DNA from 4 places in the Candidatus Merdisoma sp. JLR.KK011 genome. Region 1 is predicted to be linked to each of the others. Evidence: riboswitches for the same ligand, from Rfam matches in the RefSeq annotation. Region 1 holds a riboswitch; each other region holds the start of a gene.
What was found. A riboswitch is a leader RNA that binds a small molecule or an ion and turns the genes downstream of it on or off. The one in region 1 is predicted to bind thiamine pyrophosphate.

Region 1 (4,746 bases):
TTAAGACCCGGGAAGGCGGCGTGATGCGTCTGGAGCATCTTCTTTCTGATATCAATGAGGAGATGTATCGGAAGATTGTGGAGAATTCGGAGGCGGAGATTCCGGAGAATGAGGCCAGAAAGACGGCTGAGATCGTGGGGCTTTCTGCTGTGAAGTATGGGGATTTGTCGAACCAGGCTTCTAAGGACTATGTATTTGATGTGGAGCGGTTTACTTCCTTTGAAGGGAATACGGGGCCTTATATTTTGTATACGATTGTGAGGATTAAGTCGATTCTCAATAAGTATCGGGAGATGGGATTTGATCCGGAGGCCGGAATGATCGGGATGCCTGGGAATGAGACCCAGAAGAATCTGATGCTTCGGCTGGCCCGGTTTAACGGGGCGGTCTTGAATGCTTTTGAGGAGCTGGCGCCTCATAAGATTTGTGCTTATATTTATGAGCTGGCGAATGCTTTTAATAAGTTTTACCATGAGACGAAGATTCTTGGTGAGGAAAATGCTGAGGTGCGAAGTGAGCTGGTGGCTGTTTTGGTGCTGACGAAACGGGTGCTGGAGACTTGTATTGGGATCTTGGGGTTTGAGGCGCCGGAGCGTATGTAGTGTGTGGGGGGACGGCTGAGCCGCAAAAGGCCGGGAGGCTTTTCCATATCTGTGTTCGGACGATTCGCGTACAGTCTGTCTGCTCTTGGCGGACGAACGCTTGGTGGTTTTGACAGGCTTTGCCTGTTGAACTTTCTTGGGCGTTTGTCCGCCAATATCAGACAGTCTGTGCGCGAATAGCCGGACACTGATATTGGAAAAGCCTCCCGGCCTTTTGCGGCTCAGCCTGGCTTTGGGGGTATGGTGTTTGGGTGGGTTTTAGGCTATGGCCATTTGTTTTACGCGGACGAAGGCTTTGTTGACGGCTGGGATGGCTAGGATGACTAATGTCAGGGCGGCTTCGCAGCCTAAGTAGCTGCCGTTGTAGGCGAGGGAGTATAGGGGGGCGCTCATTCCGGTGCCTTCGGCGTAGGAGGCGAAGAAGATGAGGCCGGACAGGAAGGCGAAGAGGTAGCGGCCCAGGACACCGGCTATGTAGCCTTTGATGAGGCCGTTTTTCTTGTTGTGGAAAAGGCCGGAGAGGCCGAGGGCGCCGAAGGCCAGCAGGTAGTCGGTGATCATCTGGGGGAGGCTGATGATGTAAGGGTCGGAGATGAGCTGCAAAAGGCCGTAGGCGAAGCCGGTGATGAGGCCGGTGCGCAGGCCGTACCAGTAGCCGATGCAGCAGATGAACAGCATGGAGAACAGGGTTACGGAGCCGCCCATGGGGGCTTCAAAGAGCTTTAGGAAGGATGTGATCATTCCCAGGGCCATGGCGACAGCGGCAAATACTAGGGGTTTTGTTTCGATGCGTTTGTTTTCTCCGGTGAGATAGCAGGCAAGAATTAATAAAATCAGAATGGCGGCTATTAAAGCGCCGTAGCCTAAGCCGGTTAGGGAGTAGGAGGTTCCCCACTCATCTACTACCTTGTTTACAAAAAGTGACATAAAAAAATCCTCCTTGATTGTGTGATTTTCACAGGAGGGGATACGAAAAGCAGCTTCCTTACGCCGGTATTAACCGGTTCAAGTAATGAGGGTCAGCGTGTACAATGTGCCACGCTTTCTCAGCCTTAGGCTCCCCTAGCATAATATTTGCTATGTGATTATCTTGAATATACTCTTGGGGGATAAAGTTGTCAAGTGTTTTATGGATGTTTTTTCAAAATGAAGATATCATACAAGAAATCAGCAGACATTCCGCGTATAATATGAAGCACGAGGAGGTGCTGCCATGCAGAAAGAAGTACGGACAGTCTGTTATGATGACGATCTGCAGCTTGAAGCATATCGCTTTGAGGGAATCGCACAGCCGTTTCCGAATCATTTCCATGATTACTATGTGATTGGCTTTATAGAAGCAGGGACACGCTGTTTGTCCTGCAAGAATAAAGAATATACAGTAGCTCAGGGAAATATTCTTTTGTTTAATCCCAGCGATAATCACAGTTGTGTGCAATGTGACGGCGGAACGCTTGATTACAGAGGTTTGAACATTCCAAAAGAAACGATGCTGTTATTAGCAGAGGAAATAACAGGACAAAGAGTCCCCATTGGTTTTTCGGAAAATGTCATTAAAAATGAGGAGCTGAGTCATTATCTCCATTCATTACATCAGAGCATTATGGATGGTTCAAAAGAGTTTGAAAAAGAGGAGATGCTTCTGCTCCTTATTTCATTGCTTATCGAGCAATACGGGCAGCCTTCCGGGAACTGTATTCCAGAGTACAGTGAAGAAATAGAGAATGCCTGCGCATTTATGTCAGAACATTTTGCGGAGCATATCACATTGGAAACTCTCTGCAAATGCAGCGGTCTTAGCAAATCTACATTGCTCCGAGCGTTTACTAAGTCAAAGGGAGTTACGCCGTATAGGTATCTTCAAATAATACGGATAAGCAAAGCAAAGGAACTGTTGGAGAAAGGCGCAGCCCCGGCTGACGCCGCTGTACAGACAGGCTTTTCAGACCAGAGCCATTTTTCAAATTTTTTTCATATGTTTATCGGATTGTCGCCTGCCGCATACAGACGCATTTTTAAGGAAGGCGGTAAGAATCATGGATAAAAAAACTACCATTGGGCATATCACAGCTCAGATTACGATTGTGATTTGGGGAACGACTTTCATATCCACCAAAATACTGCTTAAAGATTTTACACCGATAGAAATACTGTTTTTTAGATTTTTTCTTGGACTGCTTGTTCTGACGGCCGTTTATCCAAAACGGTTAAGAATAAAGGATAAAAAACAGGAGCGTACATTCGCTGCGGCAGGACTATGCGGAATATGCTTATATTACCTGCTTGAGAACATCGCATTAACCTATACGATGGCTTCTAATGTCGGCGTTATTATTTCTGTTGCTCCGTTTTTCACTGCTGTTTTATCTCATGTAATTTTAAAGGCAGAAGAAAAACTAAAAGCCGGTTTTTTTGTTGGTTTTATAGCGGCCATGACAGGAATATGTCTTATCAGTTTCAGCGGCGGGACCTTGCAGTTAAATCCTATTGGCGATGTTTTAGCGATTGCTGCAGCATTCGTATGGGCCGTTTATTCCTTGCTTACACGAAAAATCAGCGGCTATGGATATAATATCATTCAAACTACAAGGAGGATATTTACATACGGAATACTTTTTATGCTCCCGTTCCTTTTTGTTTTTGATTTCAGCTTGGATGTGCAGAGGTTTGCAGAGCCAGAGTATGCTCTGAACCTTATATATTTAGGCTTGGGCGCATCAGCCCTTTGTTTTGTTACTTGGAATTATGCGGTCAAGATGCTTGGAGCTGTTAAGACAAGTGTGTATATCTATATCGTCCCTGTCATCACCGTTGTCACATCCGTTATTGTGTTAAAGGAAGAAATCACATGGATGGCTGTGATTGGAATAGGACTTACCTTGATTGGTTTGTTTCTTTCAGAAGGTAAATTGATATTTAAGAAAAGAGTAAGCAGGTAAACAGGAGACACCACAGGGGTGTACCTTTGTGCCCATAAAGCAGAAGCAGGAATGAGGAAAGAAGGGAGCAAAAATGCAGGGGCACACGGTGGGTTTGACTATCTGCGGCTGCGCAAAAGGACGGCAGCTTACAGAAGCGGCAAAGCTTCTTGCGTTTTCCCAAAAGCCGATTATTGAAATTGCCCTTAGTTCAGGCATTATGTTTACCGTCTTTTCGTGCTGATTTTTTGATTTCGCTATGATAAAAATAATTGACAATCACAGGCGGAGCGTTAAAGGGATGGTTCATACTATCATCATTTCTTACATAGCCGAGACCAATTTCGGCGGCGTACTCTTTTAGCGCTGCGTCGAGAGCTTCCCAATAGCTGCGGCTGCCTTGATTGTAGATTTCCTGATACAGCGGCAGGAGAGCTGGGTATTTCTCTTTGATATAAGCCATAATGACGGCTTTGCAGCTTCCGCGGAGATTTAGATTTTCAAGCCATATCAGATTGCATTGATTCTTTGCCCGTTCAATAATTGCCTTGACATCAGTAATGCCGGGAAAAATCGGAGAAATAAAACAGGTGGTGCGAACGCCTGCTTTATGAAATTCTTTCATTGCCGCCAGTCGGCGCTCAATGGATACCGCCTTGTCCATATCGTCCTTAAATGCTTCGTCGAGCGTGTTGATTGACCATGAGACACGGACATCGGGAAATGTTTTTATCAAATCTAAATCCCGCAAAATCAAATCGGACTTTGTGGCGATGGAGAGCTTTACCCTGCTGTCTTGCAGTTCTTTAAGCAGTGCACGGGTGCGGCCGTATTTTTCCTCGATAGGCTGATAAGGGTCTGTTACTGAGCTGATAAACAGCTCCTTGCCATTATATTTGTCCGGGGACTTGATTGGCTGCCAAATCTTCACATCTACAAATTCGCCCCATTTTTCAGAGTGGTTTGTAAAGCGCTTCATAAAGCAGGCGTAGCAATACTTACAGGCATGTGCGCAGCCCGTATAAGGGTTTACTGAAAAATCACATGCAGGCAGATTGGATTTTGTTATCACATTTTTTGCTTGTAATTCTTTTATTATCATTTCCGTCTCCCAAAGCGTATTTGCTTGTCTATATCGGGTTTATATTGTTCGGACTGTACTTTTTCCGTCTTCCGAAATTCTTTTAATGACATCAAAATCAACTTCGGTATCTAAGAATTCCCTT
Region 2 (4,746 bases), on a different contig from region 1:
TAGATAAAAAATGTGTGGTAAAGTTTGCTTTTGCTGCATGCGGAAGATCAGGCAATGAGTACGGAAGTAATAAAGATCATGGTATTGGAGCTGATAGAGCTGTACAAAGAAAGGGATAGAAAGGAGTATATTTAGTGTTCCGGATGATGCAAATGAAAACCCTTCTCCCCAGCTAGGCTGGGGAGAATAGAATTAGTAGAAGCGTAGATTTTGCAATGTACTCACCTGCAAACAGTTCATTCAAAGTAATGTTTAAAAGAGTGCATAAAGGCATAAACAAAGACAAATCCGGCATAAAAATGAACACTTACCAACGGTAGAGTTGGATAAAACGGGACTTTTTAACTCTGCTGATAGTATAGTTCTGAACGGAATTTTGTGATGGAACTTCCAAACCATCGGTTTCTTTCGGTAAAGAGCGTATGGCAGCTTATCATAGAAAAGGCGAAGGGATTTGCAAAAAAAGGGACGGGAGAATGCGATGTTTGGAAAGCAATTTGTAACGAAGTTCACGGATTTAGGTTTTAGATAAAAGAACCCTCCTTTGCGAATTCGCCGGTCAGGTTGAAATTGTGCTGCATGGGCCCCCGGCCTTTTCCAAGATCAAGCATAGCTCCCAACGCACCAGAGAGATAGTTTTTCGACCGCTGGATGGAGACGGGCAGGTCAAAGCCCTTGGCCAGATTGGCGGCAATGGCGCTGGACAGAGTACAGCCGGTGCCGTGGGTGTTTGGATTGTCAATGTGAGCTCCATAGAACCAAGTCCCGATGCCGTCCCCATAGAGAAAATCGTTGGCGTCATTGATATTATGTCCGCCTTTGAGGAGGACAGCACAGCCGTAGGTGTCACTGATGCGTCTGGCAGCAGCCTTAATGTCTGACTCGCTGCGGATGGTTATACCAGAAAGAATCTCCGCCTCCGGGATATTAGGGGTGGCTACAGCCGCCAGAGGAAGTAAGCCGGCCTTCAGCGTGGCCACCGCCTCTTCGGAGATCAGCCGGTCGCCGCTGGTGGCCACCATCACCGGGTCAACCACAATATTTTTCGCTTGATAAAAATTTAGCCGCTCTGCGATCTTCTCAATTAACCCACAGGAGGCCACCATGCCGATCTTGACCGCATCAGGCGGAATGTCCTCGAATACCGCATTGATCTGCGCTCCCCAGATCGGCCTGAATTCCGGCCCCTCCGCTGGGATCTGTCCCAGCGATTGATAATGCTGTTTTCATTGCTGTTTCTCCTCTGTATTATTTTTGTTGAGCGGCTTTAAGAGCAGCGCCTTAAGTCCTCCGCTTAAAGTTCCCCCAATAGCTTTGCGAATCCTCATGGATTTACCATTTTCTCTGCCAGCGCCAGCAGCTCCCGGCAGGCCCCCTCGATGTCCTCCGCTCCGAAGATGGCGGAGACTAGGGCCGCGCCGTCCACTCCGCTGCCGGAGAGTTGGAGGATATTGTCTCGGTTCAATCCGCCTATGGCTACAATGGGCACGTCTGCTGCGGTGCAGATAGCCTGCAGGGTCTCTCCAGGCATCACATCCACGTCGGTTTTGGTGCCGGTGGGGAACACTGCGCCCAGGCCCAGATAGTCTGCGCCGTCCCGGACGGCCTGGCGGGCTTCCTCCACTGTGTGGACGGAGACGCCCAGGATCATGTTTTCTCCTACCCGTCGGCGCGCTTCTTCCGCTCCCATATCCTCCTGGCCTACATGGACTCCGTCCGCACCGCAGGCAGTGGCGATGTCCACGTTGTCGTTGACGATGAAGGGCACCCCATACTGCCGGCACAGGGCGCAGATGTCCCGGGCCTCCTGGAGGAACGCCGCTTCGTCCAGTTCCTTCTCCAGCAGCTGTACGCAGGTCACGCCGCCCTTTAATGCCGCTTCCACCTGCTGGTATAGCGTCTGCTTTCCAACCCAGGCACGGTCGGTGACAGCGTAGAGCAGCATGTACCGTTTATCGCACTTCATAATTGGCTCCCTTCTTCAGCGCCGCCGGGGTCAGACGGTACATGGCGTCGATGATGTAGTTCCGGTAAGAAGAGCTGCCGTCCAGCTTGGTCATACGCTGGAAGGCGATCTCCCCACACAGTCCCATAGCGCGCACGGCAGCGGCAGCAGCCTCCAGGGGCCGGTTTGGATTGGCAGTGACAAAAGCTGCCGTCAGGGCGGAGAGCTGGCAGCCGGTGCCGGTAATGGCAGACATTTCAGGACGGCCGTTGCGGATACAGAAAGCACGTTCCCCATTCGTCACAATGTCGATGGCCCCAGTGATGGCAATGACTGTTCTGGCGCGCCGGGCAAAATCCTTGGCAAAGGCCAGCGTCCCATCCAGGTTTTCCCCTGTTACCTTATCCGCCTCGTCAGCGTCTACGCCCTTGGTAGTGCCGCTGCCCAGAGCCAGGGTCTTAATCTCCGAGATGTTGCTGCGGATCACGGTAAACTTCACCTTTTTCAGCAGTTCCAGAGCCGTGTCCGTTCGCAGCGTGGAGGCTCCAGCCCCCACCGGATCCAGAACCACGGGGTGCCCCAGTTCGTTAGCACGCTTTCCGGCGGCAAACATAGAAGGAATGGTGTGCTGGTTCAGTGTTCCGATGTTGATGTTCAGCCCATTGCAGATGGCTGTAATCTCCACGGCGTCCTCCGGATCGTCTGCCATGATGGGCGACCCGCCACAGGCCAGCAGCATGTTGGCGCAGTCGTTGACGGTGACATAGTTCGTGATATTATGGATCAGGGGGGGATTTCTGTCTAACATTCTCAAACATTTTTTCAAACATAGCTTTTACTCCTTTGAGCCGGGAGAAGACGTCTTCGTATGACGGCGTTTCTCCTCAATCTGCAGCAGGCCGCGGCTGCCGGCATCATTTTTTCCTGCAGACAACAAAAAACAGGGTACATCCCGACAGGATGCCCCTGAAAAAGTATACGCCCCTTGGCAGCTTCCTCCGGCGGCATTATCCGCATCAGGTGTAAGGGTCGAAGGTCTACCTTCCTCTCAGCCTGTCACACAAGCTCCCCTGTTTACTTTGTTGTAGGAATTGTAACACTGTATGTTCCATTTTGCAAGTGACTTTCATAAAAAACAATATGAATCGACAATAGTGTTACTGTTCAGAGGTCAGCTTGTGATAAACAAACCGATGGTGTAGACTAATCTTAGTCGAAGCCATCGCTTTTCCATCCAAAGTACCACAATATAAAACCAACAACCACCAATATCAATGATAGTATCTGCGTATTTTTCCCACTAAAAATCACATAGTATGCACGAGCACAGATAATGGAAACAGGCAAGGCCAAGGAATATTCCTACACCGATAACCACACCATACCATGCAATATTCCAGCCCTCTATTCCGAATAGATTTTTTCTCACATATGGTTGCAGCTGTTTCATCTCTTTCATACAACTAAAAATTCATTTTCCTGTTCAATATACTTGCAGAACACAAAAATACCGCATATTATTTCCGGGGCAAAATCGTCCATAGCTTCTATGTTCCAGCCGCCGACTATTCCCCGGTGGAAAATTTGAATAATTGATTTGCGGGATTTATCGGATAATAAATAGTTCTGGTTGTTCTGCATTACCAGCAAATATTCGTTTTTATCAAACACAACCTTTGCATGATCTACTCTCGGCATACGGCATAAAGGCCAGCCAACTACAGTTGGGTCATCTCCCTTTGCATAATCCGGATTTGCGACTGCACATTTATTACCGCTGCTGTCAAATAAGATATATTGACGATAACGGACATTCCCCGCTTCATTTGGCGGAACCTCTAAGTTTGCTATATCCGTGTGCATAAGCATTGAACCGTTTGCAGAATAGATCTTCTTTTCCGAACCTATAAAGCTGCCTTTTATTCGGGCTGACACTATATCATTGAAGTATAAAGTTCCTGCTTTCATTATGTACTTCATGTTATACCTCCTCGTATCAAACAATGGAATACAGCAATACTCCGGCTGCACCTGCCCCCAACATCACATAAATGGGATTTACTTTCCATTTCCTTAAAACAAAAAAGCCAACAACAAAAATAATTACAGAAATTATGTTGATTCCACTCAAATCAACCGGCAGGTTTCTTTCTCCGTAAAAAGCCATGATTACTAAGGTAATGCCAGCAGATGCAATCATGGCTGCAACAGCAGGGCGAAGACCTGCAAGCACCCCCTGTACCATTCTTAATCCACGAAAACGATAATAAATATAGGCAAGCGTGATTACAATAACGCAAGACGGGAGAATACAGCCTATGGTGGCTATAATCGCTCCCGGAATTCCAGCAACCTGAATCCCTACAAAGGTTGCTGAATTGATGGCAATCGGCCCCGGTGTCATTTCCGCAATCGTCATAATATCTGCAAATTGGGTCATAGTCAACCACGGGTGAACATCAACAACTTGATTTTGAATCAGCGGCATGGCAGCATAACCACCGCCTATACTAAACAACCCAATTTGGAAGAAACTCCATAACAGTTCCAGATAAATCATGCCTGCCTCCCTTTCCTGCCAAGATACAAAGTATCAACTGCACCGATTATGGCACAGATTAGAATAATCAGGATAATGTTGACTTTCATGAAACGGACAGCAACAAAAGATGCAAACAAAACAATAATCGGCAGAACCCGTTTTTTTCGGAAAATGTTTTTTCCCATTGTGATTACTACATCACAAATTACAGCAGCTACTCCTGCAAGCATGCCTGTCATAGCCATGTGGACAATCATAT
Region 3 (4,746 bases), on a different contig from region 1:
ATACAAATATTTTCCATCTACATTATCATATTTTATAGTCTGCCACCCGGAAGGCTTTATCTCTCCAATGTCTCCGCGTTCTTCCGTCGGCATCAGATCCGGTCCTATATTCGCACAGGCAATTCCGCATCGTCCCAATTCATCCAATTCCGAATAATATTCAAAAGATGCTGTTGGAAGATTGCTTTTCGTAAAAAAGGGAATATTACCGTTCATTACGGCATAAGGTTCACCGGCATAGTCCGGAATATCAACAGCGGATTCCGGTTCAAAGCTGGTAACAATTTCATCAATAGAAAGGACTTCTTCTATCTGTTCTTCTGCAGGGGATTCCTCTTCCGCCTCGTCTATTGATTCTTCTTCATTTACCTGAATCTCCTCAACTTCCAAGTCTGGCTCTGCAGCGGCAGAGCTTCCACAGGCTGAAACCGATAATACAACAGCAAATAAAAAGATTAATAGTAAAGTTATTTTATTGGTTTTTACGCTTGTATATCTTTCGTGTGATTTTCTCATGTGAGTTTCCTCCAAATTCTTTTGTTTCTGTAATTTCCCAATCCAGGTTTAAATCTATATCCAAGTAGGTATCTGCCGGATATGTCCGATTCCAGCAGTAAACAATCATAACCTCCAGCCGGTCTTCATATGGTTTCAATGGAATATTTTCTACAAAGCAGCAGCTGTCTTTAGGGGCACATTCAAATACATCATCTTCTGCTGCAATCCTATCCGGAACCGCACAAAAAAGTTTTGAGGAATATGTATTCATCCAGACTTTTCCTTCTGCAATGTCCAGCATATCTTTTAGAACAGCCTCGTCTCTGCTCTGCCGTCTATGATTAAACAGCATGCCATTCTTATCATCTACACAGATAAAAATTGTCATATCCGGTCCTCTCCTCATGTCTATTTGTTTCATAAGAATTGTACCACATTTGTGTTTCATATCCAATAGGCATAGAATTATGTAACATTTCTATGATTTTGATATAAATTTTGGCTCTCCCATCCACAATAGCTTTGAGCCGGAAGCCATCGCTGCCTTTATGGATGAAATCAATGACTTATTTTCCCATAGCGTTCCGATGCTTTGTACAGACAGCAGCTTACTGGATACCTTCGAAAAAGAAGGAAAGCTTTATGACAGCCTGTGGTGGCTGGATGGCCGGGAGCCGGAGTTTATAAGAGATGAAGGCAAGTCTTTGCTAGAGAATTTAAGAGACTTCCAAATTACCATGTCAGCGGCGCAGAAGCCAGTCGTTCCCCAAGAAACGGACGGACTGCCAATCACAGAAACCTTGGGAATGTCTTTTTGCAGCGGTGCGGGAGCATGGCAGACATTCCTTGGCTTGAATCCGGACGGCAGCTTTTCCGGGGAATATTCCGATGCTGATGCAGACGAGGTGTCTCTCTGTCATTTTCATGGAAGGTTTGGCAAAGTTGAAAAGCTCACGGACGCTTCCTGGCTGCTGACGCTTGAAGAACTGGTGCTTGACACCGGCCGCAGCGTGGGAGAAGAATGGGATGAACTGGATGGCGGTTATGTCCTTCATTTTATTTCCAGCGACCCCTATGGTCTTAATGACTTGGACGGCGCCGCCCTCAAACCTGGCGCACATTTCATCCTCTACAGCCCGGACGCTGCCGGCCATGAACCGGGCACAGAACTGTATGGTGCGGTAGAGTTCCAGTCCTGGATGCACAATCACAGGGAATTTAACAGTGCTGACGATATTCTGGAATGCTGGGGGCTGCAAAATCTGGAAACCGGGCAAGGTTTTTTTGAAGATTACAGATACAGTGAATTAGACGGGGGACGGATTTATAGAAACAAATAATGTTACTGGGCACGGAGTGAACAGTAACACCAAATAATATCACATAATGTCGTTTTTTTTTAAAGTCACTTGCAAAATGGAACATACAGTGTTATAATTTCCGCAGCAAAGTAAACAGGGGAGCTTGTGTGACAGGCTGAGAGGAAGGCAGACCTTCGACCCTTACACCTGATGCGGATAATGCCGTCGGAGGAAGCTGCCAAGGGGCGTATACTTTTTTAGGGGCATCCTGTCGGGATGTACCCTGTTTTTTGTTGTCTGCAGGGAAAAAAATAATGCGAGCAGCCTCAGCCTGCCACAGATTGAGGGGGGGAACGCCGCCATACGAAAATGTCTTCTCCCAGCTCAAAGGAGTAAAAGCTATGTTTGAAAAAATGTTTGAGAATGTCAGACAGAAATCCCCCCTGATCCATAATATCACGAACTATGTCACCGTCAACGACTGCGCCAACATGCTGCTGGCCTGTGGCGGGTCGCCCATCATGGCGGACGATCCGGAGGACGCCGTGGAGATTACAGCCATCTGCAACGGGCTGAACATCAACATCGGAACGCTGAACCAGCACACCATTCCCTCTATGTTTGCCGCCGGAAAACGGGCCAGCGAACTGGGGCGCCCCGTAGTGCTGGACCCAGTGGGGGGCTGGAGCCTCCACGCTGCGGACGGACACAGCTCTGGAACTGCTGAAAAAGGTGAGGTTTACCGTGATCCGCGGCAACATTTCGGAGATCAAGACCCTGGCTCTGGGCAGCGGCACTACCAAGGGTGTAGACGCTGACGCAGCGGATAAGGTGACAGAGGAAAACCTGGACAAGACGCTGGTCTTCGCCAAGGATTTTGCCCGGTGCGTTGGGCGCTATGCTGGATCTGGGAAAAGGCCGGGGGCCCATGCAGCACAATTTCAATCTGACCGGCGAATTTGCAAAGAAGGGGTCTTTTATCTAAAGCAGATTCAATTATAATGTTTCCAACGGATTTATTACCGGTTCTTCGTACTGGTACATCTTTGTTAGGGATGGCCCGCTGCTTCTGCTATTGTATCCAATCGCAAATGTAAACAGCGTCATCCCAACAGTGGAAACAATCCAAATCCTATCGTCCTGCGCTGTGCAGCGCATAGCCTCCATAGGGGATACCGATGCCGCACCTGTCAGAATACCCATGGGAAAGGCCTGCAAAAACAGCCTGCACACCGCCGGAAGCAGTGGTATCTAAACCGCAAAAGCTAAAAATGTGCAGAAAAAGCCAAGGGGCTTTCGTAACAGGAAACCTCTTGGCTATGAAAATAACATTCCATTTTATCTCTTGGTAATTGGCAGTAATAATGATCTCTGCTGACTTCTCGCCATTCGTTGTTACTACGGATTTCCTATGTGTTGTGTAGTTCCATCCGCTGACGAGACGAGACCTCCCCAGGTAAGAACACAATCTTTCACTCCATATATCTGCCACATTTACCACAGTTAGTTCTAGTAGTCCGTATTGGAAATATGCACAAGGATTTCCGGTACGGACTACTAGGTAGTTATTGGACTTCGGCTTGACATGCAGTCTTATCCCTAACTGCAGCCTGATGTGATTTCTGTTCGTCAGACCAGATCTTTGCCTCCAGCTTTCTTCATTCCACCTCACGATGTACACCCTTGCTCCTGGCTATACACTTCCCACTACCAGGGCGTGTTACAGACTTTCAGCGATTAGATTGCGCACATACTGGGCACACATGACAGACCGCCGCATATGGCGGCCTACCATATGCGGCGGTTACTTTTGCAGGATTACTTCATTGATAAGCTGCCCCATCTTGATAATTTTACTTCACAATATACGTCACAGGCTCAGAAGTATTTATTCTCGCATACATTTCCTCAAATCCTGCATAACGCTCCAACCCTTCCTCCACATTTGCCTCCAATGCCCGAAAGTGCTCATCGCGTTCTGCTTCTGTGTCAAAGTAAATGATATTGTTTCCAGACAGGTCATCTGCCAATGCACTGGTTTTTTCTGCTGGTGTGCCATAAATATCATCTGACTGCACCGGCACAGCCGTTTTTATCTCTTCTGCATCAGCACCCACAGCCTTTCCACCATCCTTGAAAAAAATTCCAAAGCTGTCATCAACCAGCGGAATAGAATCCGGCTTGGTCACTATTTCTGTCTCGCTGCCCGGCCCCACAGATTCGGCCTGCTGTGGCTGTGCATTTGCAGAAGTGGCAAATGCTGCTGCAGTTCCCACAACAATAAACCCGGTCATGATAAGTGAAAAAACTGTAGTTTTCTTAATCTTCATAATTGCAGTTATCCTTTCTTCAATCGCATTTTTGCTAAAATTGTTACACAGAGGGGTCAATCCGCTCCGTGTCTCCTCCATACTGATCAATGCCCGTGCATAGGCCGCTTTTGTACTTTCACCGAAAAGGCGGACAACTGCCTCGTCACATGACAGTTCAATATCCCGGTTGGCATGAACGTACATAATCCAGACCAGTGGGTTAAACCAATGTGCACACAGCACCACGATCAATACTAATTTCCTAATACTGTCAAAACGCCGGATATGCACATACTCGTGGGCCAGAACATATTCCAATAAATCTGTATTTTCCCACTTTGTAGATGCAGGCATCAAAATCACCGGGTGAAGTACGCCATATGTGAGCGGTGCAGAAAACCGGCCGGACTGCCGGATGGAAATCCTGCGCCTCTGCTGATGGACGCTTAACCAGTTTTCAGTGAAGTCATTCCTCACCGGAAGGGATGTCTGGAACTCCTTCTGGCATTTCCAATATGCCAGACTAAAAAACACCGCACAGATCAACACGCCAGCAGCCCATACAATCGTCCATGCGGAAACCGCATTCGCAGCATTTGTGATGCTGCCCGGCATAGACGCTGCCTGCCCTGATG
Region 4 (4,746 bases), on a different contig from region 1:
TTGACGGGCAGACGGATACAATGCCTTGTATTGGATTTTTTTAACAAATTGTACTTAAAAAATAAAAAGGACATGGCGACACCTCCTCGATACCGTCATATCCTTAGAAAAGTTATTGATAGATTAATTTCGTTGTTTTACATAGCCCGATAGCAAGTATAAGAGTCAAGATTTCTGCCACAAATGGCGCAATCCAAACAGCGTCGCTTCCAAAGAGTATAGGAATACAGAAAATGGCAAGTGCTTTCAGCACAATACCTCTGCTAATTGCTATGGCATTTGCCGATCTTGTTCTTTTAGTCGAAAACAGAAATGCTGTGTAAATAAGGTTCAGTGCCATAGGGATAAAGGACAGGCAAAATAATGGCAAAGCTGCCGAAGCTGTTTGTACAAGGTCGGGGTCCTGATTAAATATGCAAATTACGGGCTTATCAAAAATAAACTTAGATTATTCACGGCACAGCCGTGAAAGTGTTTGAAAGCCACATAGTTGCTGTATTTTAACTGAATATTGCTTTTCACCTGTCAAGTGAATGAAAAAAGAGCATCCACTTGTGATAAAATTAAGGTGTCTAATCTCAAATAATACCAACAAAAGGAGCCCTTTATGAGTATTGTAAACACCTTACCATTACTGTGAAACATAATCTTCCGGGTAGCCAAAAAAGCGCAGACTGCCCCTATCAAGCTTAAAAGAAGTTTTTGACCCTGTCTGGAAGACTCAGGCGGCAACTACCGGGGCTTCCCAACCAAGTGCTTTTAACTTTTTCAGATACGCATTGATTTTGCGTTCTTTGTTGAACTGGTTATAATAATCAGCTCCAAGATCCTTGAACACCACTCCGTCTTTGAGGATATGGTAAATGGCTATGAGCATGGAATGGGCAACTGCGACATAGGCCCTCTTCTTTCCCCTGTGGGAGCTGATCCTCATGAACTGCGCATGGAAATAGGACTTTTTATTCTTTACAGCTGAATGCGCGCAGGTAATCAGGGTTGTCCGCAAAAGGGAGTTCCCTTTTCTGGTCTTGCCGGACTTCCTCTTCCTGGCGCTTTCATTATCACCAGGGCATAATCCGGCCCATGACGAGATATGCCTGTCCGTAGGAAAACGTTCCATATCCGTGCCAATGACGGAAATGATGGCCTGCGCGCTGGTATTCCCTATACCAGTCACATCCTGGATGGCATGGGAAGCCTGTTTTTCCTCCGGCTTCATGAAGTTGTCAATCTCATCATTCAGATTTTTGATGTGGATATTAAGCTCGTCCAGGTGTGCCAGAAGCTCCTTCATCATCCGGCGCTGGAGAGGGCTCATCACACCATTGAGGTCGTCTATGATCTGCTCCTTGGTGGCCTTGAGATTATGGGCGATGATCTTCTGTTCATACATCTCATCATATTTCGGTCCATCCACGGACGCCCCGGTGAGAAGATACTCCAGGATGTTGCGCGCGCTCTTGCCGTTGATATCCGACACAGTACCGGACAGCTTGATGTTGGCGCCTTCCAGCATCTTCTGGAGGCGGTTGAGCTCCCTGGTGCGTTCACCAACAAGGCTCTTGCGGTAACGGACCAGCTCACGCAGTTCCCGCTGCTCTTTATCAGGGATGTAACTGGGCTGGAGCAGCCCATGCTGAAGAAGATCCGCAATCCATTCAGCATCCCTGACATCTGTCTTGCGTCCTGGGACAGCTTTCATATGGCGGGCATTGACCACCATAGCGTTCAGGCCGGACGATTCAAGGATGTTATACAGAGGCTTCCAATAAGATGCCGTGCTCTCCATTGCGGTCATTTCACAGCCGCCGTCTTTGAGCCAGTCAGCCATTTCGAGAAGTTCTCTGGTTGTTGCGCCAAACTCCCGTATCTCCTGCTTATTGCCTTTTCGAAAGCAGGCAACGATGAGTTTTTTGTGCACGTCAATACCACAACAATTGTCGTAAATTCTATCCATAAAGGCACCTCCTGGGTAAATTTACGGCATGGTACTCTGTCTGTTATCATTTTACTGTACGTCCTTTTGCCGTAAGAGGCTGGACAGGTGGTGGTGCAAATGAGAGTACCTGAAATCAGTTTAGAAAACGGGCTGCAGGCCCAAAATTAAAACGATCTTTGCCGTTGGTTATAGTATAGACAATGGCAAAAACAAATTCAATAACCTATCGCTTGCACAGTTTCATTTATGGTGGTGCCAAATGTGGGGCATGAGGGTTTAGAAAGCAATAGACAGATTAAAATAAATTTTGATGGAGGAGATTTATCGTTACTGTTCACTCCCTACATTTGACGATTGTGAAAAGTGACGAAATTTAAATTTTTTATATGTGGATAAATAAAGCGGACAGAAAAATGATGTTTATAGTTTTTCTGTCCGCTTTATTTATCAGAAAGTTATCCACATTTCTGTCTTCCGTTTCGTCCCAGGCATGCTTCCTTGCCCTCTTTTTCACCTGATATTTACTCGTTTTTTTAAAATTATCCACCGTCAAATTGACCATGCCCTCAAATACGGAAATTCGCATTTTGAGGGCATCTATAGTATAATTACCTTATGAAAACGGAGGATTGAGAGAATGAAAAATATGGAAGATGAAATCGTCCTGCTTAACGTGAATGCATGAGCATGCTTATTCAGATACGCCAAAACGAAGAATCAAATTTATATAACAGAGTATCCGAGATATTTGGATAAAGAAAACCGATGGTTTCGACTAAGATTAGTCTACACCATCGGTTTGTTTATCACAAGCTGACCTCTGAACAGTAACGATAAAATTTGAAATCAAGTATCAAATAATCAATTTACTTGCATTTTATTGAAAATGGTGTTATTATAAATTCAACAATTAAATATTCGGGAGCTTGTGTTACAGGCTGAGAGGAAAGTATAACTTTCGACCGATATACCTGATTTGGATAATGCCAACGTAGGGACAACTGATAGTATTGTATTATGGGAGTTACCTTAATTGGTAGCTCCCTATTTTTTATTTAGGAGGAAAAGCTATGGTGAAAATCAATGGAGTTGAGAAAGATGCTGTCGGAATGACAATTTCACAGTATCTGAAAACAACGGATTATGATTTGAAGTTTATTGCCGTTGAGCGTAATGAAGAAATTGTGCCGAAAAGTCAATTTGATGAAACAATCATTCAAAATGGTGATGTTATTGAAGTGGTCAGCTTTGTCGGAGGGGGTTAATATATGCACTTAATTCCCACAAAAGAAGAAATGCTTTTAGCACTTGAAGAACGACATGGTAAGGAATTACAAAGCAAATTCAGTAAAGCATCTGTTGCAATTTGTGGACTTGGCGGACTTGGTTCTAATATTGCAATAGCACTTGCTCGTGCAGGAATAGGAAAACTTATATTGATTGATTTTGACAAAGTTGATTTGTCAAATCTTAATCGTCAGCAATATTTTGTTTCACAAATCGGAATGTATAAAACAGATGCGTTAAAGGTTAATTTGCAACAAATCGCACCATATCTTGAGATTGATACTCACACTGTCCGTATAACCGAGAGCAATATCAAAGCGCTATTATGTAATGCTGATATAATTTGTGAAGCCTTTGACCAACCTGAAGAAAAGGCAATGCTTGTAAACGGCATAAGGGAAAATTTCCCGGATAAGTATTTAGCTGCAGGCTCGGGTATGTCAGGAATGGCATCGGCGAACAGTATAAAAACTCGCAGAGTAACGAAACGATTTTATCTTTGCGGTGATGAAACAAGTGATGTATCTGATGGTATTGGACTTGTATCGTCTCGTGTAATGGTGTGTGCAGCACATCAGGCACATGTGGTTTTAAGAATAATTGCAGAAGAATACGAAGTATAAGAAAGAAGGAATTATAATGGAAAATGATAAACTCATTATCGGCGGTCATGAATTTAATTCAAGATTCATTTTGGGTTCAGGCAAATACTCTTTGGAGCTTATTGAATCGGCAGTTAAGGATGCAGGGGCAGAAATTATTACCCTTGCTGTTCGCCGTGCAAACACAAAGGAGCAGGAAAATATTCTTGATTACATTCCAAAGGGGATAACACTTCTGCCAAATACATCTGGGGCAAGAAATGCACAGGAAGCAGTCCGTATTGCCCGTCTGGCACGAGAACTTGGCTGCGGCAATTTTGTAAAGGTTGAAATTATGAGAGATTCAAAATATCTTTTGCCTGATAATACAGAAACCATCAAAGCAACTGAAATCCTTGCAAATGATGGCTTTATTGTAATGCCGTATATGTATCCTGATTTGAATGCTGCCAGAGATATGGTCAATGCAGGTGCTGCAAGCATAATGCCTCTTGCATCACCTATTGGGTCAAATAAGGGACTTGCAACTCGTGAATTTATACAAATTTTGATTGATGAAATTGATTTGCCTATTATTATAGATGCAGGTATCGGCAGACCGTCGCAGGCTTGTGAGGCTATGGAAATGGGTGCAGCTGCTATTATGGCAAATACTGCACTTGCAACAGCAGGCAATCTGCCGCTTATGGCATCTGCTTTTCGTGCTGCAATAGAGGCAGGCAGAAAAGCTTATCATGCAAAGCCCGGCAGGGTTCTGTCAAGAGGTGCATCAGCATCTGATCCGCTTACCGGATTTTTAAGAGATTAAGCGGAGGCAATATATGGATAACGAATATTTTATTGATTCCGTGCATTTATCACCAAAGGCGCTTGAAAAGAAGCATAGGCTTGAAAATGATCCATCATCAAGAAAAAATC

Region 2: linked by a shared signal. The riboswitch ahead of thiM (hydroxyethylthiazole kinase) and the one ahead of thiT (energy-coupled thiamine transporter ThiT) in region 1 are both predicted to bind thiamine pyrophosphate.
Region 3: linked by a shared signal. The riboswitch ahead of VV089_RS10920 (hydroxyethylthiazole kinase) and the one ahead of thiT (energy-coupled thiamine transporter ThiT) in region 1 are both predicted to bind thiamine pyrophosphate.
Region 4: linked by a shared signal. The riboswitch ahead of thiS (sulfur carrier protein ThiS) and the one ahead of thiT (energy-coupled thiamine transporter ThiT) in region 1 are both predicted to bind thiamine pyrophosphate.

What each region holds. Positions count from the first base shown of each region.
Region 1 is NZ_JAYWSZ010000006.1:252,881-257,626, forward strand. It holds gene argS (arginine--tRNA ligase) at 1-602, shown strand, start outside; gene thiT (energy-coupled thiamine transporter ThiT) at 861-1,529, opposite strand; TPP riboswitch at 1,568-1,676, opposite strand; gene VV089_RS24655 (AraC family transcriptional regulator) at 1,816-2,646, shown strand; gene VV089_RS24660 (DMT family transporter) at 2,639-3,541, shown strand; partial or broken gene VV089_RS24665 (AraC family transcriptional regulator) at 3,627-3,737, shown strand; gene VV089_RS24670 (radical SAM mobile pair protein B) at 3,732-4,622, opposite strand.
Region 2 is NZ_JAYWSZ010000003.1:2,011,241-2,015,986, reverse strand. It holds gene VV089_RS10885 (helix-turn-helix transcriptional regulator) at 1-55, opposite strand, end outside; partial or broken gene thiD (bifunctional hydroxymethylpyrimidine kinase/phosphomethylpyrimidine kinase) at 525-1,230, opposite strand; gene thiE (thiamine phosphate synthase) at 1,325-1,966, opposite strand; gene thiM (hydroxyethylthiazole kinase) at 1,953-2,753, opposite strand; TPP riboswitch at 2,922-3,027, opposite strand; gene VV089_RS10865 (hypothetical protein) at 3,401-3,925, opposite strand; gene VV089_RS10860 (chromate transporter) at 3,942-4,505, opposite strand; gene VV089_RS10855 (chromate transporter) at 4,502-4,746, opposite strand, start outside.
Region 3 is NZ_JAYWSZ010000003.1:2,019,695-2,024,440, forward strand. It holds gene VV089_RS10905 (DNA/RNA non-specific endonuclease) at 1-390, opposite strand, end outside; gene VV089_RS10910 (hypothetical protein) at 473-919, opposite strand; gene VV089_RS10915 (hypothetical protein) at 1,047-1,838, shown strand; TPP riboswitch at 1,945-2,050, shown strand; partial or broken gene VV089_RS10920 (hydroxyethylthiazole kinase) at 2,201-2,693, shown strand; gene VV089_RS10925 (M56 family metallopeptidase) at 3,653-4,746, opposite strand, start outside.
Region 4 is NZ_JAYWSZ010000003.1:153,324-158,069, reverse strand. It holds gene VV089_RS01670 (IS110 family transposase) at 722-1,957, opposite strand; TPP riboswitch at 2,848-2,954, shown strand; gene thiS (sulfur carrier protein ThiS) at 3,010-3,204, shown strand; gene thiF (thiamine biosynthesis protein ThiF) at 3,208-3,849, shown strand; gene VV089_RS01655 (thiazole synthase) at 3,866-4,636, shown strand; gene thiH (2-iminoacetate synthase ThiH) at 4,650-4,746, shown strand, end outside.